Regions from separate parts of the Bradyrhizobium sp. 930_D9_N1_4 genome, predicted to be linked through region 1. Evidence: predicted binding sites of a transcription regulator. Region 1 holds the regulator's gene; the other holds the start of a gene.
What was found. Region 1 encodes PhoB, which activates phosphate uptake and scavenging genes when phosphate is short. Its sites were predicted from a motif close to TGTCATNNANCTGTCAT; they were not measured.
Positions count from the first base shown of each region.

Region 1 (9,546 bases):
CACATACCAGGTCAGCGTCACGTAGAACGCCGCCACGATATAGGCGATCGAGATCCACATCGTCACCCGTGAAGCCAGAATACGCGACATGCGCCGCGCCCCTCCGAGCGCGCACCATGCGCCGAACACGAACAGCAACTGCCAGGCAAAGGGATTGAACGCCCAGAACCCGTTCGGATAGGCCGACAGATAGAGGTCGTACTCCCAGGTCGCCGCGTAGAGCACGACCGAGAGCGCGAGCGTGACGTCCGGCCGCCACTTCATCGAATAAAGGATCACCGGCAGCGCCAGCATCAGCACGATATAGAGCGGCAGCACGTCCATGTTGACGGGACGGAAGCGCAACAGCAGCGCCTGCACGATGGTGACGTCGGGCTGCTTGAGGAAGTCCATGATGCCCATCTCTTCGGTGTAGAGCGGGTTCTCGAAGCTGGTCGCGACGTAGGAGATCTCGGCGAGGAAGATCGTGAACAGGAAGACGTGGGCGACATAGATCTGCCAGACGCGCCGCAGGATGCGCGCGGTGGCGACGACGAACCCGCTCTCCAGCATCGCGCGGCCGTAGACGAAAGCGGCGGTGTAGCCGGAGATGAAGATGAAGATTTCGGTGGCGTCGCTGAAGCCGTAATTGCGGATCGTGAACCAGGTCAGCAGACTGGCCGGCAGATGGTCGACGAAGATCAGCCACAGCGCGAGACCGCGGAACAGGTCGAGCCGCAGTTCACGTTCGCCGATGGCGGGCAGCGTGATGGCCGGCGCGGCAGCGCGCGGCTTCACGCCCGCGTTTCCCGCGATCGTCGATCCCGTCACTTGGTCGGCAATGGTCATCGGGGCCAGAAACCCTCAGCTGAATCGCGACGCATCCATGAGTTTACAGGTCCGGCCGTCGTCTCGCAAAGCGACCCGGATCACATGGGGCGTACTTCCGCGCCAATTCGGGCGGGACGATGTCACGAAAGCCGCCTTGCAGGGTTTGGTTCCCGGCGGGGTTTTCGTTATGATGGCCGCCATGTACCGCGCCGTGACCCGCCACATCGAAGTAACCGTCGAGCCGAACTTTGTTCCGGAGCAGTCGGCCGCCGACCGCTCCCGCTATTTCTGGTCCTACACCATCGTCATCACCAATTCGGGCGAGGAGACCGTGCAGTTGAAGACGCGGCACTGGATCATCACCGACGCCACCGGGCGCCAGCAGGAGGTCAAGGGCGAGGGCGTGGTCGGCGAGCAGCCGACGCTCGCCCCCGGCGAACGCTTCGAATACACCTCCGGCGTGCCGCTCACGACCGCATCCGGCTTCATGACCGGCCGCTACCAGATGGTCAGCGAAAGCGGCGAACGCTTCGAGATCGACGTGCCGACCTTCTCGCTGGACAGCCCGGACAATAAGCGGGTGTTGAATTAGATCGGTGCCGTAGGGTGGGCAAAGGCGCAAAGCGCCGTGCCCACCATTCTCGATGACGGCACGAGATCGTGGGCACGCTTACGCTTTGCCCACCCTACGATGTCCGAACTCTTGGCAAATTGTCTCCCCATCGTCATTGCGAGCGCAGCGAAGCAATCCGGAATCCCGCCGCGGAAAGACTCTGGATTGCTTCGCTACGCTCGCATGACGGAGGATGCGGCGCCTACGCGTCTTCCACGCCCGCTTCATCCGGCGTGAACTGGTACACCGAGCTACAGAACTCGCAGGTCACGACGACCTTGTCGTCTTTCACCATCGCGCTGCGATCGTCGGCTGAAAAGCTCTTCAGCATGGATGCGACCGCATCGCGCGAGCAGGAGCACTGCGCCCTGAGAACCATCGGATTGAACACGCGCACGCCGCGCTCGTGGAAGAGACGATACAGCAGCCGCTCGCCGGAGAGCTCGGGATCGATCAGCTCGACGTCCTCGACGGTGTCGATCAGCGAGCGCGCCTCGACCCAGGCGTCATCCTCAGTGACAGCATGCACCTCGACGCCTTCGGGCGCGTCGCCGGGATGCAGATCGGCCTGCCGCGCGCGCTCGGGCGCCTTCGGCAGAAACTGCATCAGCATGCCGCCGGCACGCCAGCGATGCTTGCCACCGTCGTTCGAGCGCCACTCCTCGCCGACTGCGAGGCGCACGCGCGTGGGGATCTGTTCGGAGCGCAGGAAATATTCGTGAGCTGCATCTTCCAGGCTGCCGCCGTCGAGCGCGACCAGACCCTGGTAGCGGCTCATGTCGGGGCCCTGGTCGATGGTCATGGCAAGATGGCCATGGCCGAGCAGCGTGCCGGAGTCCATTCCGGATTTTTGGGCATCACCGAGGCGCGCGGCGTCGAAACGCGCATAGGCGCGCAGGCGATCCGGCGCCTGATAGTCAACCACCAGGAACGACACCGGACCGTCGGTCTGGGCCTGGAGGATGAAACGGCCCTCGAATTTCAGCGCCGAGCCGAGCAGCGTCGTCAGCACGATGGCTTCGCCGAGCAGCTTGCCGACCGGCGCTGGATAATCGTGCTTGGTCAGGATCTCGTCGAGCGCAGGCCCGAGCCGCACCAGGCGGCCACGCACGTCGAGCGCGTCGACCTCGTAGGGCAGCACGGCGTCATCGATCGGAACCGCGGATGGCGCGCGAACCGGGCCTTCAGGCCCGGTTTTCATGTCAGGGGATTGGGAAACCATGGCGCATTATCTGGGGTCGGAGGACAGAAATAAAAGGGGTGCGAGCGCCTCAAACTCGGCGGCGTCCCGGGGCGCGCGATAGCGCGAACCCGGGACCCATAACCACAGGATTGCGTTGTAGCGCACGACGACAACTCCGAGTCCTCGTCAAACGACGTCCTGTGGTTATGGGTCCCGGATCTGCGCTTCGCTTGTCCGGGACGACAGCGGAGGGTGGCGCAGCCACCGCTCCGTCGCCTCATCACTTCACCGCGTCGAAGCACCAGGCCAGAATGCCCTTCTGCGCATGCAGGCGGTTTTCGGCCTCGTCGAACACGACCGATTGCGGGCCGTCGATCACCTCGTCCGTGACTTCCTCGCCGCGATGGGCGGGCAGGCAGTGCATGAACAGCGCATCGGACTTGGCCAGCGACATCAGCTTGGAATTGACCTGGTAGGGCTTGAGCACGTTGTGACGGTGCTCGCCTTCCTTGTCGCCCATCGACACCCAGGTGTCGGTGACGACGCAATCGGCGCCCTTCACGGCGGCTTCCGCATCGGTGCCGAGCACGATCGACGCGCCGGTCGATTTGATGAAGTCGCGCATCGCCTTTTTCGGTGCGAGCTCCGGCGGCGTGGCGACGTTGAGCTTGAACTTGAAGCGCTCGGCGGCGTGCGCCCAGGAGGCCAGCACGTTGTTGTCGTCGCCGGTCCAGGCCACCGTCCGGCCCTCGATCGGGCCGCGATGCTCCTCGTAGGTCATGAGGTCGGCCATCACCTGGCACGGATGCGAGCGCCGCGTCAGGCCGTTGATGACGGGCACGGTCGCATATTCCGCAAGCTCCAGCAGGGCCTCGTGATTGAGGATGCGGATCATGATGGCGTCGACATAGCGCGAGAGAACGCGCGCGGTGTCGGCGATGGTCTCGCCGCGGCCGAGCTGCATCTCGGCGCCGGTGAGCATGATGGGCTCGCCGCCGAGCTGGCGCATGGCGACGTCGAACGACACGCGGGTGCGGGTCGAGGGACGCTCGAAGATCATCGCCAGCGTCTTGCCTTCGAGCGGCCTCACCGGCTGATGCGCCTTCTGCTTCGCCTTCATGGCGGAGGAGGCTGCGAGCATGCTCTTGAGCTCCGACAGCGGCAGCTCGTTGATATCGAGGAAGTGCTTCGGCGTTTTACTCGGGGACTTGCTCATCAGCTTGCCGCCCGCTTGTTGCCGGCAAGCGCAGTGCAGGCACGCTCTAACCGCCCGACGCTGTCCTCGATCTCCGCTTCGGTGACGATCAAGGGTGGCAGGAAGCGCACGACGTTGTCGCCGGCGCCGACGGTGAGCAGTTTTTCGTTGCGCAGCGCCGCGACCAGGTCGCCGGAGGGCACCACGGCCTTGATGCCGATCAGAAGCCCCTCGCCGCGCACTTCGCTGACGACATCAGGATGCCGGTCGATCACGGAAGCGAGCTTCTGCTTGAGCAGCAGCGACATCCTCTGCACGTGGTCGAAGAAGCCGGGCTTGAGCATCACGTCGAGCACGGCATTCGCCGCCGCGATCGCCAACGGATTGCCGCCGAAGGTCGAGCCGTGGGAGCCCGGCCCCATCCCGGACGCCGCATCCGCGGTCGCCAGGATCGCGCCGATCGGGAAGCCGCCGCCGAGCGCCTTCGCCAGCGACATCACGTCGGGTGTCACACCGGTGCGCCGATGCGCGAACAGATCGCCGGTGCGGCCCATGCCGGTCTGCACCTCGTCGAACGCGAGCAGCAGGCCCTTCTCGTCGCAAAGCTGGCGCAACGCCCTCAGGAAGGAAGGCGTCGCCGAGCGCACGCCGCCCTCGCCCTGGATCGGCTCGATCAGGATGCCGGCGGTCTGCGGACCGATCGCCTTCTTCACGGCCTCGATGTCACCGTGCGGGATCTGGTCGAAACCATCCATCGGCGGTCCAAAACCTTCGAGATATTTTGCCGAGCCCGTCGCAGCCAGCGTTGCCAGCGTGCGGCCGTGGAAGGCGCCTTCGAAGGTGATGATGCGATAGCGTTCCGGGTGCCCCTTGGAGAAGTGATGATGGCGGACCAGCTTGATCACACCCTCCAGCGCCTCGGCGCCGGAATTGCAGAAGAACACGAAGTCCGCAAAGCTCTCATGGCACAGGCGCGCGGCAAGCTTTTCGCCGTCCGGGCTCTGGAACAGGTTCGACATGTGCCAGAGCTTCGTCGCCTGCTCCTGCAACGCCGTGACCAGCGCGGGATGGGCATGGCCGAGCGCGTTCACGGCGACGCCGGAGGTAAAATCGAGGTAGCGGTCGCCATTGGTCGCGATCAGCCAGCAGCCTTCGCCGCGCTCGAAACCGAGGTCGGACCTGGCGAAAACGGGGAGCAAATGCGGCGCTGCGCTGTTAGTCATGACGGTCACTTGATTGTTGCGGACGGTGTGAGCGTGCATTGCGCAACGCACCATCAACCGGCCCGGAAAACGAAACGTGCCGCCTTTTAAGGGCGGCACGTGGGGCTATCTTATGCCTGGCAAGACGGGTGTCAATGCCGCCCGGAAAGCCTCGCGAAACGCAGAATCCGTAGTCTTGCGGTGGCGATTTGCGGGATTTTCGCCACGGAACATGTGGAAGCGAGTCGGCGGACTCTTGCGCGTGAGTCACGCCATATTGTAGCGTTTGGCTTGTCAGATACGACATCTCGTGCGGCAGTTCTGATCCCAAGAGTCCTCTTGTACCGGCGTAAGCGTTCGGGCGTTCAAGTTGCGCCCGGCGAGCCTTAAGGGATTCTGGCGGCACGGGTTTTTCGAAGCTTAGGCATTCGCTGTGCGGCCCCAGGATGGCAGGCGCCGGCGAAGGAAAGGGTGCAATGACGGTTTTGACCTGGTCGGATGATCGCGTCGAGCAGCTGAAAAAGCTCTGGGAGGCCGGACTTTCGGCCAGCCAGATCGCGGCAGAGCTCGGTAATGTCACCCGCAACGCCGTGATCGGCAAGGTGCACAGGCTCGGCCTGTCCGGCCGCGCCAAGAGCCCCTCATCCGCTGCGCCCCGGCCGCGCAAGGCGCGTCCCGCCCAGCACATGATGCGGGTGAGCCGTCCCATCGCACGCGGCAACACCGCGCTGGCGCAGGCCTTCGAGGTCGAAGTCGAGGCTGAACCGGTTACTTACGACAACGTGGTGCCGATGAGCCAGCGGCTGTCGCTGCTGGAGCTGAACGAAGCCACCTGCCACTGGCCGGTCGGCGATCCCTCGAGCCCGGATTTCTTCTTCTGCGGCGGCAAGGCGCTCTCGGGCCTGCCTTACTGCGCCCAGCACTCGCGCGTCGCGTATCAGCCGGCCGCTGATCGTCGCCGTGCACCGGCAAAGCCCGGGCCGCGCTGAGCACGGCCTCAGGCGACATCGAGAAAAAGAAAAGCGCGCCATCCGGCGCGCTTTTTTGTTGGCTTATTGGCCGTTAGCTTGACGCCTGCTCTGCCTTCGCAAAGCGGTCGTCGAGCGCGTAGCCGGCGCCGCGGACGGTGCGGATCGGATCCTGCTCGCGGCCGAGATTGAGCAACTTGCGCAGGCGGCCGATATGGACGTCGACGGTGCGCTCGTCGATATAGATGTCGCGGCCCCAGACGCTGTCGAGCAGCTGCTCGCGCGAGAACACCCGGCCCGGATGCTCCAAGAAGAACTCCAGCAGGCGATATTCGGTCGGGCCGAGATCGATCGGCCGGCCCGAGCGCGCCACGCGGCGCTTGTCGCGGTCGAGCTCGATGTCGCCATAGGCGAGCACGGTGGCGAGCCGCTCGGGGCTAGCGCGCCTGAGCAGGCCCTTCACACGCGCCAACAGCTCCGGCACCGAGAACGGCTTGACGATGTAGTCGTCGGCACCGGTCGCTAGCCCGCGGACCCGCTCGCTCTCCTCACCGCGTGCGGTGAGCATGATGATCGGGAGCTGCTTGGTCTCGGGGCGGGTACGAAGCCGCCGGCACAATTCGATGCCTGACAGCCCCGGCAGCATCCAGTCGAGCACGATCAGATCGGGGATGTGCTCCTTGAGGCGGGTGTCGGCGTCGTCGCCGCGCATCACCGTCTCGACGTCATAGCCGTCGCCTTCGAGGTTGTAGCGAAGCAGCTCGGTGAGAGCTTCCTCGTCTTCAACCACCATAATGCGTGCGCCCATCGGGTCGTCGCTCCTTCAGGAAATCAGGTATTCGGGACCGACGTGGCGAAAGTCGTCATGTCGCCCTTCGGACGCTTGTCGGTGATCGCCTGTCCCTCGATCATGTAGAACACGGTCTCGGCGATGTTGGTGGCGTGGTCGCCGATGCGCTCGATGTTCTTGGCGCAGAACATCAGATGGATACAGAACGAGATGTTGCGCGGATCCTCCATCATGTAGGTGAGGAGCTCGCGGAACAGCGATGTGCAGATGGCGTCGACTTCCTCGTCGCCCTTCCACACCGCCATCGCCGCCGGCAGGTCGTGCGCGGCGTAGGCGTCCAGCACCGACTTGACCTGCTGCTGCACGAGGTCGGTCATGTGCTCGAGGCCGCGGAACAGTTTGAGCGGATGGAAGTCCGTCTCCAGCGCCGCGACGCGCTTGCCCATGTTCTTGGCGAGGTCGCCGATGCGTTCGAGATCGGTGGCGACGCGCATCGCGCCGACGATCTCGCGCAGATCGACCGCCATCGGCTGGCGGCGTGCGATGGTGAGAACGGCACGCTCCTCGATCTTCTTCTGGAGCGCGTCCAGCTCGGCGTCGATGGTGACGACGCGCTGACCGAGCGCGACGTCGCGGCGGATCAATGCGCCGACGGAATCGACGATCATGCGCTCGGCGATGCCGCCCATCTCGGCGACCAGGCGGGTGAGTTCCTGCAGGTCGGTGTCGAAGGCTTTTGCGGTATGTTCAGAACCCATGTCCCGTCTCCTCAGCCGAACCGGCCGGTGATGTAATCCTGCGTGCGCCGATCGCTCGGCGACGTGAAGATCTTGTTGGTGTCGTCGAACTCGATCAGCTCGCCGAGATACATGAAGGCGGTCTTGCCGGAGACGCGCGCCGCCTGCTGCATGTTATGGGTGACGATCGCGATCGTGTAATCCTCGGACAGCTCCTGGATCAGCTCCTCGACCTTGGCGGTCGAGATCGGGTCGAGCGCCGAGCAGGGCTCGTCGAACAGGATCACCTCGGGCCGTACCGCGACGGTGCGGGCGATGCAGAGGCGCTGCTGCTGGCCGCCGGAGAGCGACAGGCCGGAGGCATTGAGCTTGTCCTTGACCTCGTTCCAGAGCGCGCCGCCACGCAGCGCCTTCTCGACGCGGCCATCCATCTCGGATTTCGAGATCTTCTCATAGAGGCGGATGCCGAACGCGATGTTCTCGTAGATCGTCATCGGGAACGGCGTCGGCTTCTGGAACACCATGCCGACGCGGGCGCGCAGCAGATTGAGGTCCAGCCTGGGGTCGAGGACGTTGGTCTGGTCTAGCATGAGCTGACCGGTGGCGCGCTGGCCCGGATAGAGGTCGTACATCCGGTTGAAGATGCGCAGCAGGGTCGACTTGCCGCAGCCCGACGGGCCGATGAACGCCGTGACGCGGTTGGCGCCGAGCGTCAGGTTGATGTTCTTCAGCGCGTGGTGCTCGCCGTAATAGAAATTGAGGTTGCGAACCGTCACCTTGGCCGGAGCTTCGGGCAGCGGCTGCGAGCCGGGATGGACGGAGGCCGTACTGACGGAAACAGACATGTCGCTCATTTTGCAGTCCTCTCGGCGCTCAGGATGCGTGCGCCAATGTTCAGGGCAAGCACGGTCAAAGTGATCAGCAGGGCGCCGCTCCAGGCCAACTGCTTCCAGTAGGCATAGGGGCTCTGCACGAAGTTGTTGATGGTCACCGGCAGGTTGGCCATCGTCTTGTTCAGGCCCAGGCTGAAGAATTGGTTCGACAGCGCCGTGAACAGCAGCGGCGCGGTCTCGCCGGCGACGCGGGCAGTCGCCAGCATCACGCCGGTGATGAGACCCGACCGGGCCGCACGATAGGCGATCCGCTTGATCACCAGCGAGCGCGGCAGGCCGAGCGCGGAAGCCGCCTCGCGCAGGGGATTCGGCACCAACAGCAGCATGTCCTCGGTCGTGCGCAGCACCACCGGGATCACGATGACGGCAAGCGCAAGGCTGCCTGCGATCGCCGAGAAGCCGCGCATCGGCACCACCACCGCGCCATAGATGAACAGGCCGATGATGATCGAGGGCGCCGAGAGCAGGATGTCGTTGATGAAACGGATCACCGAGGTTAGGCGATCGTTGCGGCCGTATTCGGCAAGATAGGTGCCGGCGAACAGGCCGAGCGGCGCGCCGATGCCGACGCCGATCACCGTCATGATGACCGAACCGACGATGGCGTTGCGCAGGCCGCCTTCGGTCGAGCCCGGAGGCGGAGTGTCCGCGACGAAGAGCTCGAGGTTCAGGCCGGCCAGGCCGTTGAAGAGCAGCGTGACCAGGATCAGCGCGAGCCAGGTGACGCCGAAGACGGCTGCGGCAAAGCAGAGCCCGCGGATGACGACGTCCTTGCGGCGACGGCGCGAATAGATCGGATTGAGGGCCATGACTTTACTTCCCCGCCTTCTTGTCGAGCCGCATCAGCATCAATCGCGCCGCAGCCAGCACGAAGAACGTGAGTACGAACAGCAGGAGACCGAGCAGGATCAGGCCGGACTGATGCAGGCCATCGCTCTCGGCGAACTCGGATGCGATCGCCGCCGAGATCGTGGTGCCCGGCGCGAAGATCGATGAGGAGATACGGAACGAGTTGCCGATGATGAAGGTGACCGCCATGGTCTCGCCGAGCGCGCGGCCCAGCGCCAGCATGACGCCGCCGATGATGCCGACGCGGGTGTAGGGGATGACCACGCTGCGGACGACTTCCCAGGTGGTGCAGCCGACGCCGTAGGC
Region 1 covers NZ_CP197236.1:701,409-710,954, reverse strand. The annotation lists gene AB7532_RS03300 (OpgC domain-containing protein) at 1-828, opposite strand, end outside; gene apaG (Co2+/Mg2+ efflux protein ApaG) at 1,010-1,402, shown strand; gene AB7532_RS03290 (Hsp33 family molecular chaperone) at 1,626-2,645, opposite strand; gene argF (ornithine carbamoyltransferase) at 2,887-3,822, opposite strand; gene AB7532_RS03280 (aspartate aminotransferase family protein) at 3,822-5,024, opposite strand; gene AB7532_RS03275 (GcrA family cell cycle regulator) at 5,480-5,992, shown strand; gene phoB (phosphate regulon transcriptional regulator PhoB) at 6,066-6,779, opposite strand; gene phoU (phosphate signaling complex protein PhoU) at 6,803-7,519, opposite strand; gene pstB (phosphate ABC transporter ATP-binding protein PstB) at 7,531-8,352, opposite strand; gene pstA (phosphate ABC transporter permease PstA) at 8,349-9,200, opposite strand; gene pstC (phosphate ABC transporter permease subunit PstC) at 9,205-9,546, opposite strand, start outside.

Region 2 (9,546 bases), 2.5 Mb from region 1:
AGATCGCGCCGATCACGCTGACCGAGAAAGCAGGTCCTCGCGTCATCGCCAATGACGAGCATCCGCTGAAGGTCGATCCCGCAAAGATTCCCGGCCTGAAAGCGGCGTTCCGGGCCAACGGCACGATCACGCCGGCCGCCTCCTCCGCCAACGCCGACGGCGCCGCCGCGCTGGTGCTGACCAGGCGGTCGCTGGCCGATCGCAATGGCCTGGCTGCCATCGCCGAGATCAAGGGCCACGCCACGCACAGCCAGGAGCCGCAATGGTTCACCACCGCACCGATCCCGGCGATCCGCAAGCTGCTCGACAAGGTCGGCTGGAGCGCCGGCGATGTCGACCTGTTCGAGATCAACGAAGCCTTCGCCGTCGTCGCAATGGCGGCGCAACGCGATCTCGGCATTCCCCGCGACAAGCTCAACATCAACGGCGGTGCCTGCGCGCTCGGCCATCCCATCGGCGCCACCGGCGCACGCCTGATCGTGACGCTGCTACACGCGCTCGAGGCCAACAACCTCAAGCGCGGCGTTGCGGCGCTCTGCATCGGCGGGGGTGAAGCCACGGCCATCGCGGTGGAGCGTCTCGCGCATTGACCTGGAAGTCCGTAAATGAGGGAACTCTGTCATTTCCGACAGGCATCCCCTGTGTCATTCTATAAACTCGCGCAGAGTCGCTTGCGACCCGCCCTTCAAGATTGAGGCCCAATGATTTCGAACTGGCTCGCGGCAGCGCTCGGCCGCCGCAATATCCACTACGGCTGGGTGATGGTCGGCGTGACCTTTCTCACCGCATTGATTAGCGCCGGCACGGTCGGTGCGCCGGGCGTGTTCATCGTGCCCCTTCAGAAGGAGTTCGGCTGGAGCACGGCGGAGATCTCGTCTGCACTGTCGATCCGCTTCATCCTGTTCGGGTTGATGGCGCCGTTCGCGGCCGCGCTGCTGAACCGCTACGGCCTGCGTAACGTCACGCTGCTGGCGCAGCTCATCGTCGTCTCGGGGCTGGTGGCCTCGCTCGGCATGACGCAGGTCTGGCAGCTCGTCCTGCTCTGGGGCGTGGTGATCGGCCTGGGCACCGGCATGACCGCGCTGGTGCTGGGTGCCACCATTGCGACGCGCTGGTTTGCCGCGCGGCGCGGCCTCGTCGTCGGCATTTTGACCGCAAGCGTCGCCACGGGCCAGCTGGTGTTCCTGCCGCTGCTCGCAAGCCTGACCGAACGCTACGGCTGGCGACTCGCGCTCGGCTTTGTCTGCATCGCGCTTTGCGTCTCCGCACTGGGCGTCCTGCTCGTGATGCGCGATCGCCCGAGCGATGTGGGCTTACGTCCCTTCGGCGACGAAGGCACCACACCCCTGCCCGCCCCGCCGGTCAGCCACGGCTCGATCACCGGCGTAGCACTCGGCACGCTGCGCGACGCCTCGAAGTCGCGCGCGTTCTGGATCCTGTTTGCGACCTTCTTCGTCTGCGGCGCCTCGACCAACGGCCTCGTCCAGGTGCATCTGATCCCGATGTGCCTCGATTTCGGCATCCCGCAAGTGCAGGCCGCAAGCCTGCTCGCTGCGATGGGCATCTTCGATTTCTTCGGCACCATCATGTCGGGCTGGCTGTCGGACCGCTACGACAACCGCTATCTGCTGTTCTGGTATTACGGCCTGCGCGGGCTCTCGCTGATCTTCCTCCCCTTCAGCGACTTCTCGTTCTATGGGCTCTCGATCTTCGCGATGTTCTACGGGCTCGACTGGATCGCCACGGTGCCGCCGACGGTGCGCCTCACGGCGCAGAAGTTCGGCCCCGAGCGTGCCAATCTGGTGTTCGGCTGGATCTTTGCCGGCCATCAGCTCGGCGCCGGCACCGCCGCGTTCGGCGCCGGCTTCTCGCGGACGGTCTATGAGAGCTATCTGCCCGCGTTCTTCATCGCCGGCGCGCTCTGCGTGTTCGCCGCGCTGATCGTGCTGGCGCTGTCGCGGCAGCCCAAGGCCGAGCCGAAGCCGGCAATGGCCTAATACCTGATCGTGGAGGTGACGCCGAACACTGCGGCGTCACCGATCCGCGAGACACCGGTCGGATCGTTCGGGGTCGGAATGCCGCCTGAGGGGCGGAGCACATACTGGAAGTAAGGCGCGATCAGCCAGCCCGGCTTGATGTGCGCCTCGTAGATCATCTCGATCAGCGTCTCGTTGCTGCGCACCGGACCCTGGATGCCGGTGTAGACATTCGTGTCGACGTCGAGACTGCGCGCGGTGTTCGATATCCGCATATAGGCCATCGCCACGCCGAAGCGGTCGAGCGGGCGGCCCGGCGTGAAGCCGACGAAGCCGATGCCGCCGTCGAGATAGAGGTCGATCAGATTGCGATCCGGCGGGCTGTAGGCGATGCGGCCGAACGCGGTGATGCCCGGGATCGAGGCCGAGGTGCTGTTGTCCTTCACCTCCGGCGGGCGGTACAGCACCTGCTCGATCACGGCGAAGATGCCGTAATTGCCTTTGAGCTTCGCGGGAATTCCGGTGCCGCCTGGGTCGGCGATCGATTGGCCGTCCGTCGTAAAGCGCTGGCTGTCGAACGAGCCATAATGCTTCCAGGCGCCCGGCGTGAAATTGCCGGCGAGCGAACGGCCGCCGATATCGATGTCGTAGTTGAAGCGGACTTGCCCGATCACCCACGGCGGATCGTTGACACGGAAGGCGAGACCATGATGGTCGCGGAGCTGCGGGTCCTGATCGCCGGGCCCCGAGGGATCGCCATTGAACACCGCACCGAACGCGGTGATCTTGTCGGTCAGCGCCGCCTTGATGCGAATGCCGGGCACCGCGATCGGCGGCGCCGGGCCGCCGGCCGGCAAATTGCTCGCCTTGATCGCCGGCCAGCCGAACGTGCCGTTGATGAAGAGGTCGTCAGTCTGGCTGTCGAAGAACTCGACGTCGGCGGCCTGCTGGCCGGCCCTGATGTTGAGGCGGTCGCCAAAGAAGCTCTGCTCGAAATAGGCGTTGTAGAGCCGCTGGTCCGGCAGCGCCTCGATCTCGCTGATGGTGGCGAGATTCATGACGTAGTTGCGGGACAGCCCCTGGCCGTAGATCACGAACGCATTGGCGTAGAAGCGGCCGCCGGTCCAGCCGACCAGCTTGTCGAGATCGGCATCGACCGACAGATCGAGCCGGCCGAAATGGATGGCACCGCGCTTCACGCCGCCGGAAACGTTGGCGATGTTGTCGGCGATGTAGGTGGCACCGAAATTCAGGCCCTTGTTGGCGAGGCCGTCATGCCATTCGTTGAACCATTTTGGCGCCAGCCATTCGGCCGCGCTCTCGTCCTTGGCGCCGGCGAATGTGCTCGTGCTCGCCACCATGGACGCCAGCACGATCGCGGTCGCCAGAGATTTTTGGGCAATCGAACTCACGATCGGCGCACGCTATTTCTTGAAAATGCCCGTACGCCGCATGAACAGATAGGCCGCACCAACTGACGACGCCATCAACAGCGCTGCCACGAGAAATCCGCTCTCCACATCGGTGAGCGGCAGGCCTTTCGTGTTCATACCAAAAATGCCGGTGATCAGGGTCGGCGGCAGCAGCAGCGAGGTCACGATGGAGAGCGTGTGGAGGTGGCGGTTGCTCTCCTCCTCGTTCTTGAAGCGCAGCTCCTCCTCAAGCAGGCGGCTGCGCTCGCGCAGTTCGACGATGTCGTGGTCGAGCCCGTCGAGCCGCTGCGCCAGCTTGCCGGCGTGGATGCGCAAGGCGGATGAGAGATGGTCCGTGTTCTTCTGGTCCAGGCGATGGAACAGCACGCGCAGGCCTGTGAGCTGGCGATGCAGCCGGACGCAGGTGCGGCGGAGACGGCCGAGATTGCGGCGCATCTCCGGCTGGGCGTCGTCGGCCAAAATCCGTTCCTCGATGCAGTCGATCTCCTGGCCGAGATTGTCGGCCATGCGATCCAAGGTGTCGGCGACCTCGTCGACGATCTTTTCCAGGAGATGGGCGACATTGTCGACGCGGTAGCCGCCTTCGAGCACGCGCCGCGTCGCGTCCGCCGAGCACAGCGCCTGGTGCCGGCCGCTGACGAGGAGGTGCTCGGTCATGGCGAAACTGAGAAACGCGGTCTCCTCCGTCGCGCTGTCGATGTCGCGCACGAGATCGGAGAACACGCCGTAAACGCAGTGGTCGATGACGTGAAGCTGCTGGAACGTGTCGTTCGACAGCAGCAGCTCGCGCGCGAGCGGCGGCAACGTCGATCCCGCGATCCACGGGCGTACGCGCGCATCGGTCAGGTTGAAATGCAGCCAGAGCCGGCCGTCATGGCTGAACTCGATCGGCTGGTCGATCGGAAGCGGCTCGGCGCTGCCGTCGGCGTGCAGGCGAAACGCCCAGACGAGGCCGGGAATGGCGGACTCGGCATTCGCTATCGTGCTGACAAGCTTTGCCGCTTCAGCCATGGCCACCCCACCCGTCAACACATCCCCAATCCGGAAGGCGGCCGACAGCGCCTTCCAGATCCATTCGGGTACTCAATTACGGCTTTGTTACAGTTTCATGATGGCGCCCTACTCCGCCGCCATCCCCGTCGCCGCCACGGCTTCCGCTTCCTTGACATAGTCGTGCACGACGCGGCCGAACGGGAGCGTCAGGTCGGCGATATAATGGTGCGCACCGAGGCAGCGGCGAACCGGGAAATCGGCGACCGGCGCATTGACGTGCGGCACCAGATGCAGCCGGCCCGGCCCCATCCAGGAGCCTTTCGGCACGATGTCGACGAGGTTGATCGCGACCAGCTGGCAGATCTCGAGCCGGCCGTCGACACCGGGAATCATCTTCAGATTGATCTGCGTCTTCGACAGCGTGGCGCGGGTGAGATCGCCGTTGCCGGCCATGCTCTCGTGCTTGTAGCCCATCGTGCCCATGGCGACTTGCTGGCCCGCATATTCCAGCGTGCCCGTCAGGGTGTCCTTGACGATCTCGAGCTTGGGATGGGCGTATTTCTTGGGAAATCCCCAGATCTCGCGGCCGGCGGCGATCGGCGGATCGTCGTCCAGATACATCTGCGAGACGAAATTGACGTCCTCGCCGTGCAGGCGCGCGGGGATGACGAGGCCGGACTCGGTGTAGCTGCCGAAGCCGGAGGAGTCCGGCATCTTGATCCATTCGTAATGCACGATCGGCTGGTCGATTGGCTCCAGCGGCTCGGGCAGGCCGGCGCGGATCAGCTCCGGATCGGTCTCGTAGGTGATGACGAGGAATTCGCGGTTGACGAAGCGGTACGGCCCGGCTGGATAGCTCGGCCCGGCTGCCGGCATGGACGGAAGTCTCAGCACGTCTTCACTGCGCATCGCGGCTCTCCTGTGATCCCGTTCGGCCGGAATTGCTAGCGGCCGTCATTGACTGCGATGTGAAGGTTTTCCGTCAGGCACACGACCTCCTGCCTTTCCGCCGCGTCGGTCTGCATCGCCGGCAACGCATCGGCACCCGTCTTGTCATCACACCGTCACCACGTGACGCAATCGTTTCGGCTTACGCAGGAGACATCCCCATGGACGCCCGCACGCCGCAATCCGCTCATCAGACACATCAGCCCCCTTCCAAGGGCTGGCGGCCCGAGCGCTGCGATCGCGTCGCGCTGGTACTGCAAGGCGGCGGTGCGCTCGGCGCCTACCAGGCCGGCGTCTATCAGGCCCTGCACGAGGCCGGCATCGAGCCCGACTGGGTCTGCGGTGTTTCGATCGGTGCGATCAATTCAGCCATCATCGCCGGCAACAAGCCGGAGAGGCGGCTGGAGGCGCTGCGCATCTTCTGGGAGCGCATCACCAACCGCAAGATCTGGCACTACACGCCCGACGGCGACGTCTTCCGCCAGTGGCGCAACCTCTACAGCTCGTGGATGACGTCGGCGATGGGCCAGCCCGGCTTCTTCACCCCGCACCAGATGAACCCCTGGTTCAGCCCGGTCGGCGCGAAGACCGCGACCAGCTATTACGACACGATGCCGCTCAAGGAGAGCCTGCTCGAGCTCGTCGACTTCGATCTCATCAACGAGAAGAAGGTCCGCTTCGCGGTCGGCGCCGTGAACGTGCTGTCAGGCAACTTCATCTATTTCGACAATTCGCACGACGAGATCGAGCCAGAGCACATCATGGCCTCCGGCGCCCTGCCCCCGGCGTTGCCGATGGTGCGGATCGGCACCGATCATTTCTGGGACGGCGGCATCGTCTCCAACACGCCGCTCCAGCACCTGCTCGACCAGGAGGACGCGCTCAATTCGCTGGTGTTCCAGGTCGACCTGTTCAGCGCACGCGGCGTGCTGCCGCGCTCGATCCAGGACGTGATGGCCCGCCACAAGGACATCATGTATTCCTCGCGCACGCGCCACAACACCGACGTCTACCGCCGCACGCACAATCTCAAGGTCCTGGTCTACAAGGCGCTGACGAAAGTCCCGGACGAGCAACTCTCCGACGAGGACCGCAGCCTCAAGGCGAGCCTGCGCCGCATGCCGGAGATCGCGATCCTGCATCTGATCTATCAGCAGAAGGCCTACGAGGGCGACGCCAAGGACCACGAGTTCTCGGGCACCTCGATGCGCGAGCACTGGACCAGCGGCTACGAAGACACCAAGCGCACGCTGAAGCGCCGCGACTGGATCAAGATGCCGGACGAGGGCATGGGTCTGGTGGTGCACGACGTGCACCGGGAGACCGAGAGCGCGTAATTTTTGGGGCGCTCCAGACAATAAATTCGAAAACAACCCCATGCACAGTAGACGGGGCGTGGCGGATCAATGACTTACGTTTTCCCGAAGGAAATTTGACTCGTCGGGCAAAACAGGAGCATGATGTCACCATGCCGAACCTGCCCCGGCTCACCCCGCGAGCCATGGACAGAACCGCGGCCGCCTGGCGTCGCCTTGACCGCGGCCGGCCGCAGTCGTGATCGGCGATCAGCAGGTCTTCTGCTGCAAATGCTGCACGCATGTGCAGGTCTTCGCCGCCGGATATTTCACGTCGTAATAGGGAAAGCTCGACGTGGCCGGGCTGTTCGTCGAGCAGCGCGGAAACAGATAGTAGCTGTCGCTCAGCGTCACCGTGCCGGCGATCGTGAAGCCGAGATTGGGTGCGTAGTCGTAGGACACCTCGCTCAGGATCAGCGAGATATTGGCATTGGTGGTGCTGGCCGGCGCGGTAAAGGACGACAGGGTCATCTGCTGGCCGACGGCTCTCGCCCCCGACGTGCTGGTCGACTTGCTCCATTGAACCGTCGCCTTGCCCGTCGAGTCGGTCGAGACTTCCGAGACCGTGATCGTCATCAGGGAGGTGCTGCCGTTCTTGACGGGATACGGCGCCATGATGGAGCTGGCAGCCGCAAGAATGCCGTCCATCTGGGTGGACGTCACCGCCGTGTTCTGCGAGATCATGTCGGCAACGCTGTGCGCGGTCGCGCTGACCTTGACGTTCATCGCCAGCCCGTTGCCGAGCTCGACGCCGCCGACATAGAGCACCAGCATGAACGGCGTCACGATGGCGAACTCCGTCGCCGCGATACCGCGAACATCGGCGAGGAAGTGCCGGGCGCGGGACGTCAGGGCGGAGATCATCAGGTGGCTCCTGGCTCGTTCTGGAACGCGGCGGACGACATCATCAGCCGGTTGCCGTTGGAGAGGTTCGAGAGATTGAAACCGAGCGGCCCGAGAACCACCGGCCAGACATACATGACGCGGAGAACGACGATGTCACCGGCATCGCCCGGATCGTACTGCCAGGTATTGGTGACTTTGCCCGAGCCATCGAAGGTCAGGCTGGGCGTGGCCGTGTTCGCGGAACTCCATGACGTCGCGACCTGCATGTCGACCATGATGCCGCTGCAATTGAACAGGATCACGATCTGGTCGCAGACCTTCTGCTTGAAAGCGGCCTGATTCATTTGCGCAGATTGAATCTGCCCGGTCATGACGAGGCGCGCTGATTGGCGCGCCACGGATTCGAGCGTTTGCTGGGCAAAGAAGACCAGAAACGTCTGCATGAGCGCAATGATGAGCGCGAGGAACGGCGCGGCGACGAGCGCGAACTCGACCGCCGTGGCGCCCCTGCTGTCGCGAGCGAACACAGCGCAGCGGCTGCGGCGCCTCTTCGTTGTTGCGATTGATCCGAGCATGGCCCCTTCCCTACTGCACGAGGCTGGCCGTGCTGGACGCAACCTTGATGAACAGGTTGGTCAGCGCCGTGGAAATGTCGCCACCCGTCTGCACGCTCGCATACAGGCCGGGCGATGCGCAGGATTGCAGCCGCGTCGCGATCGTGCCCGTGGACGAGGACGGATTGTTGAACTGCGCGATGCGGCTGTTGTACCAGCTGTCGGTCGTCAGTTGCAGATACTCGGTGTAGAGGACCGCGATGCGAATGCCGCGATTCTTGATCGTCGTGCAGATCGACGTGTCGAGCGCCTGCTGGCAGCGCACGGTCGTGCTGCTGCCGGTCGGAAGCGGATAGGTGGCAGCCGCGTCGCAGGTGCCGGGCTTCGGCATCAGCTTGTCTTCGACGCCGTCCGTGACGAGGAAGACCACTTCCTGCGGCGTATCGCCCGCCTGATTGGTGCCGGTGCCCGGCGCAGGCATCACAGTGTTGACGCCCGTGAGCCCGCCCGAGATATCCGTGCCGTAGTCGGTGGAGTAGACGCAGGTGCCGTTGCTGGCGGTAATGATGCAATTCTGGTGGTCGACCGTCATGAGCTGGATGTTGGCGATCTTGGTGGCGGCGGTGTCCGGGGTGGTCAGCGTCTGGATGGTGTTGAGGGCATAGTCGAAGGTGTAGAGGGCCGCCTTGTAGGTGGTGTTGTTGAGCGCCGACATGCACTGCATGACGCCGCCCGTCACACCCGATTGCGGGCACGTCCACGGTCCCTTGAGCAATTGCGTGACGGCATTCTGCACGAGATCGATGCGGAGCGTGATGTTGCTCGCGCGTGCGATCGTGAGGTTGTCCTTGGTCGACGCACTGGCGCCGCTGTCCTTCTGGGGGTTCGTCTCATGGCACGCGAACGCGCAATTTTTCGAACCCGAAGGCTGGTTTTTCGTGGCCGCGATCATGTTGGTGATGTCGGTCTGCGTTGCCGCGATCGCCATCGACGGCGAGTCGTCCAGCAGCAGGTAGAAATTCATGTTGGGCGCGCTCGACGCCTTCGCCGTCGCAGAGCCGGCGACGTCCCAGTTCTGCTTGCCGAGGACGCTGGGGAAGTTGTTGATGGACTGCGCGGCGTAAGCGACCGTGATGGTCCGAGCGAGCCCGGAATCCGTGACGGTGATCGTCGGCGTGGGCGTCGCAACCAAGCCGGCGAGATTTGCCTTCGCTGCAAAGACGGCTGCCGCGGTAGCCTTGACGGTATCGGTGTTGGTCTGGGTCAGCATCGCGGGCCTCACGGCCGCGATCGCGGCCGCGTCGGCGGCGGCGTTCAACTGCTCCCGCTTGCGCACCGCCTGCGTGTAGTCGAGCGTCATGCCGAGCAGAAAGATGATCGGAACCATCATGAGCGCGAAGATGACGGCGATGTTGGCCTTCCGGTCCCTTGCGAAACGGAG
Region 2 covers NZ_CP197236.1:3,168,273-3,177,818, reverse strand. The annotation lists gene AB7532_RS14570 (acetyl-CoA C-acyltransferase) at 1-590, shown strand, start outside; gene AB7532_RS14565 (MFS transporter) at 702-1,997, shown strand; gene AB7532_RS14560 (carbohydrate porin) at 1,994-3,337, opposite strand; gene AB7532_RS14555 (transporter) at 3,401-4,420, opposite strand; gene AB7532_RS14550 (acetoacetate decarboxylase) at 4,529-5,311, opposite strand; gene AB7532_RS14545 (patatin-like phospholipase family protein) at 5,512-6,687, shown strand; gene AB7532_RS14540 (TadE/TadG family type IV pilus assembly protein) at 6,916-7,569, opposite strand; gene AB7532_RS14535 (TadE/TadG family type IV pilus assembly protein) at 7,569-8,126, opposite strand; gene AB7532_RS14530 (TadE/TadG family type IV pilus assembly protein) at 8,137-9,546, opposite strand, start outside.
Region 2: AB7532_RS14550 (acetoacetate decarboxylase) is a predicted target of PhoB. The motif match lies at 5,454-5,470, and genes of this name have one in related genera.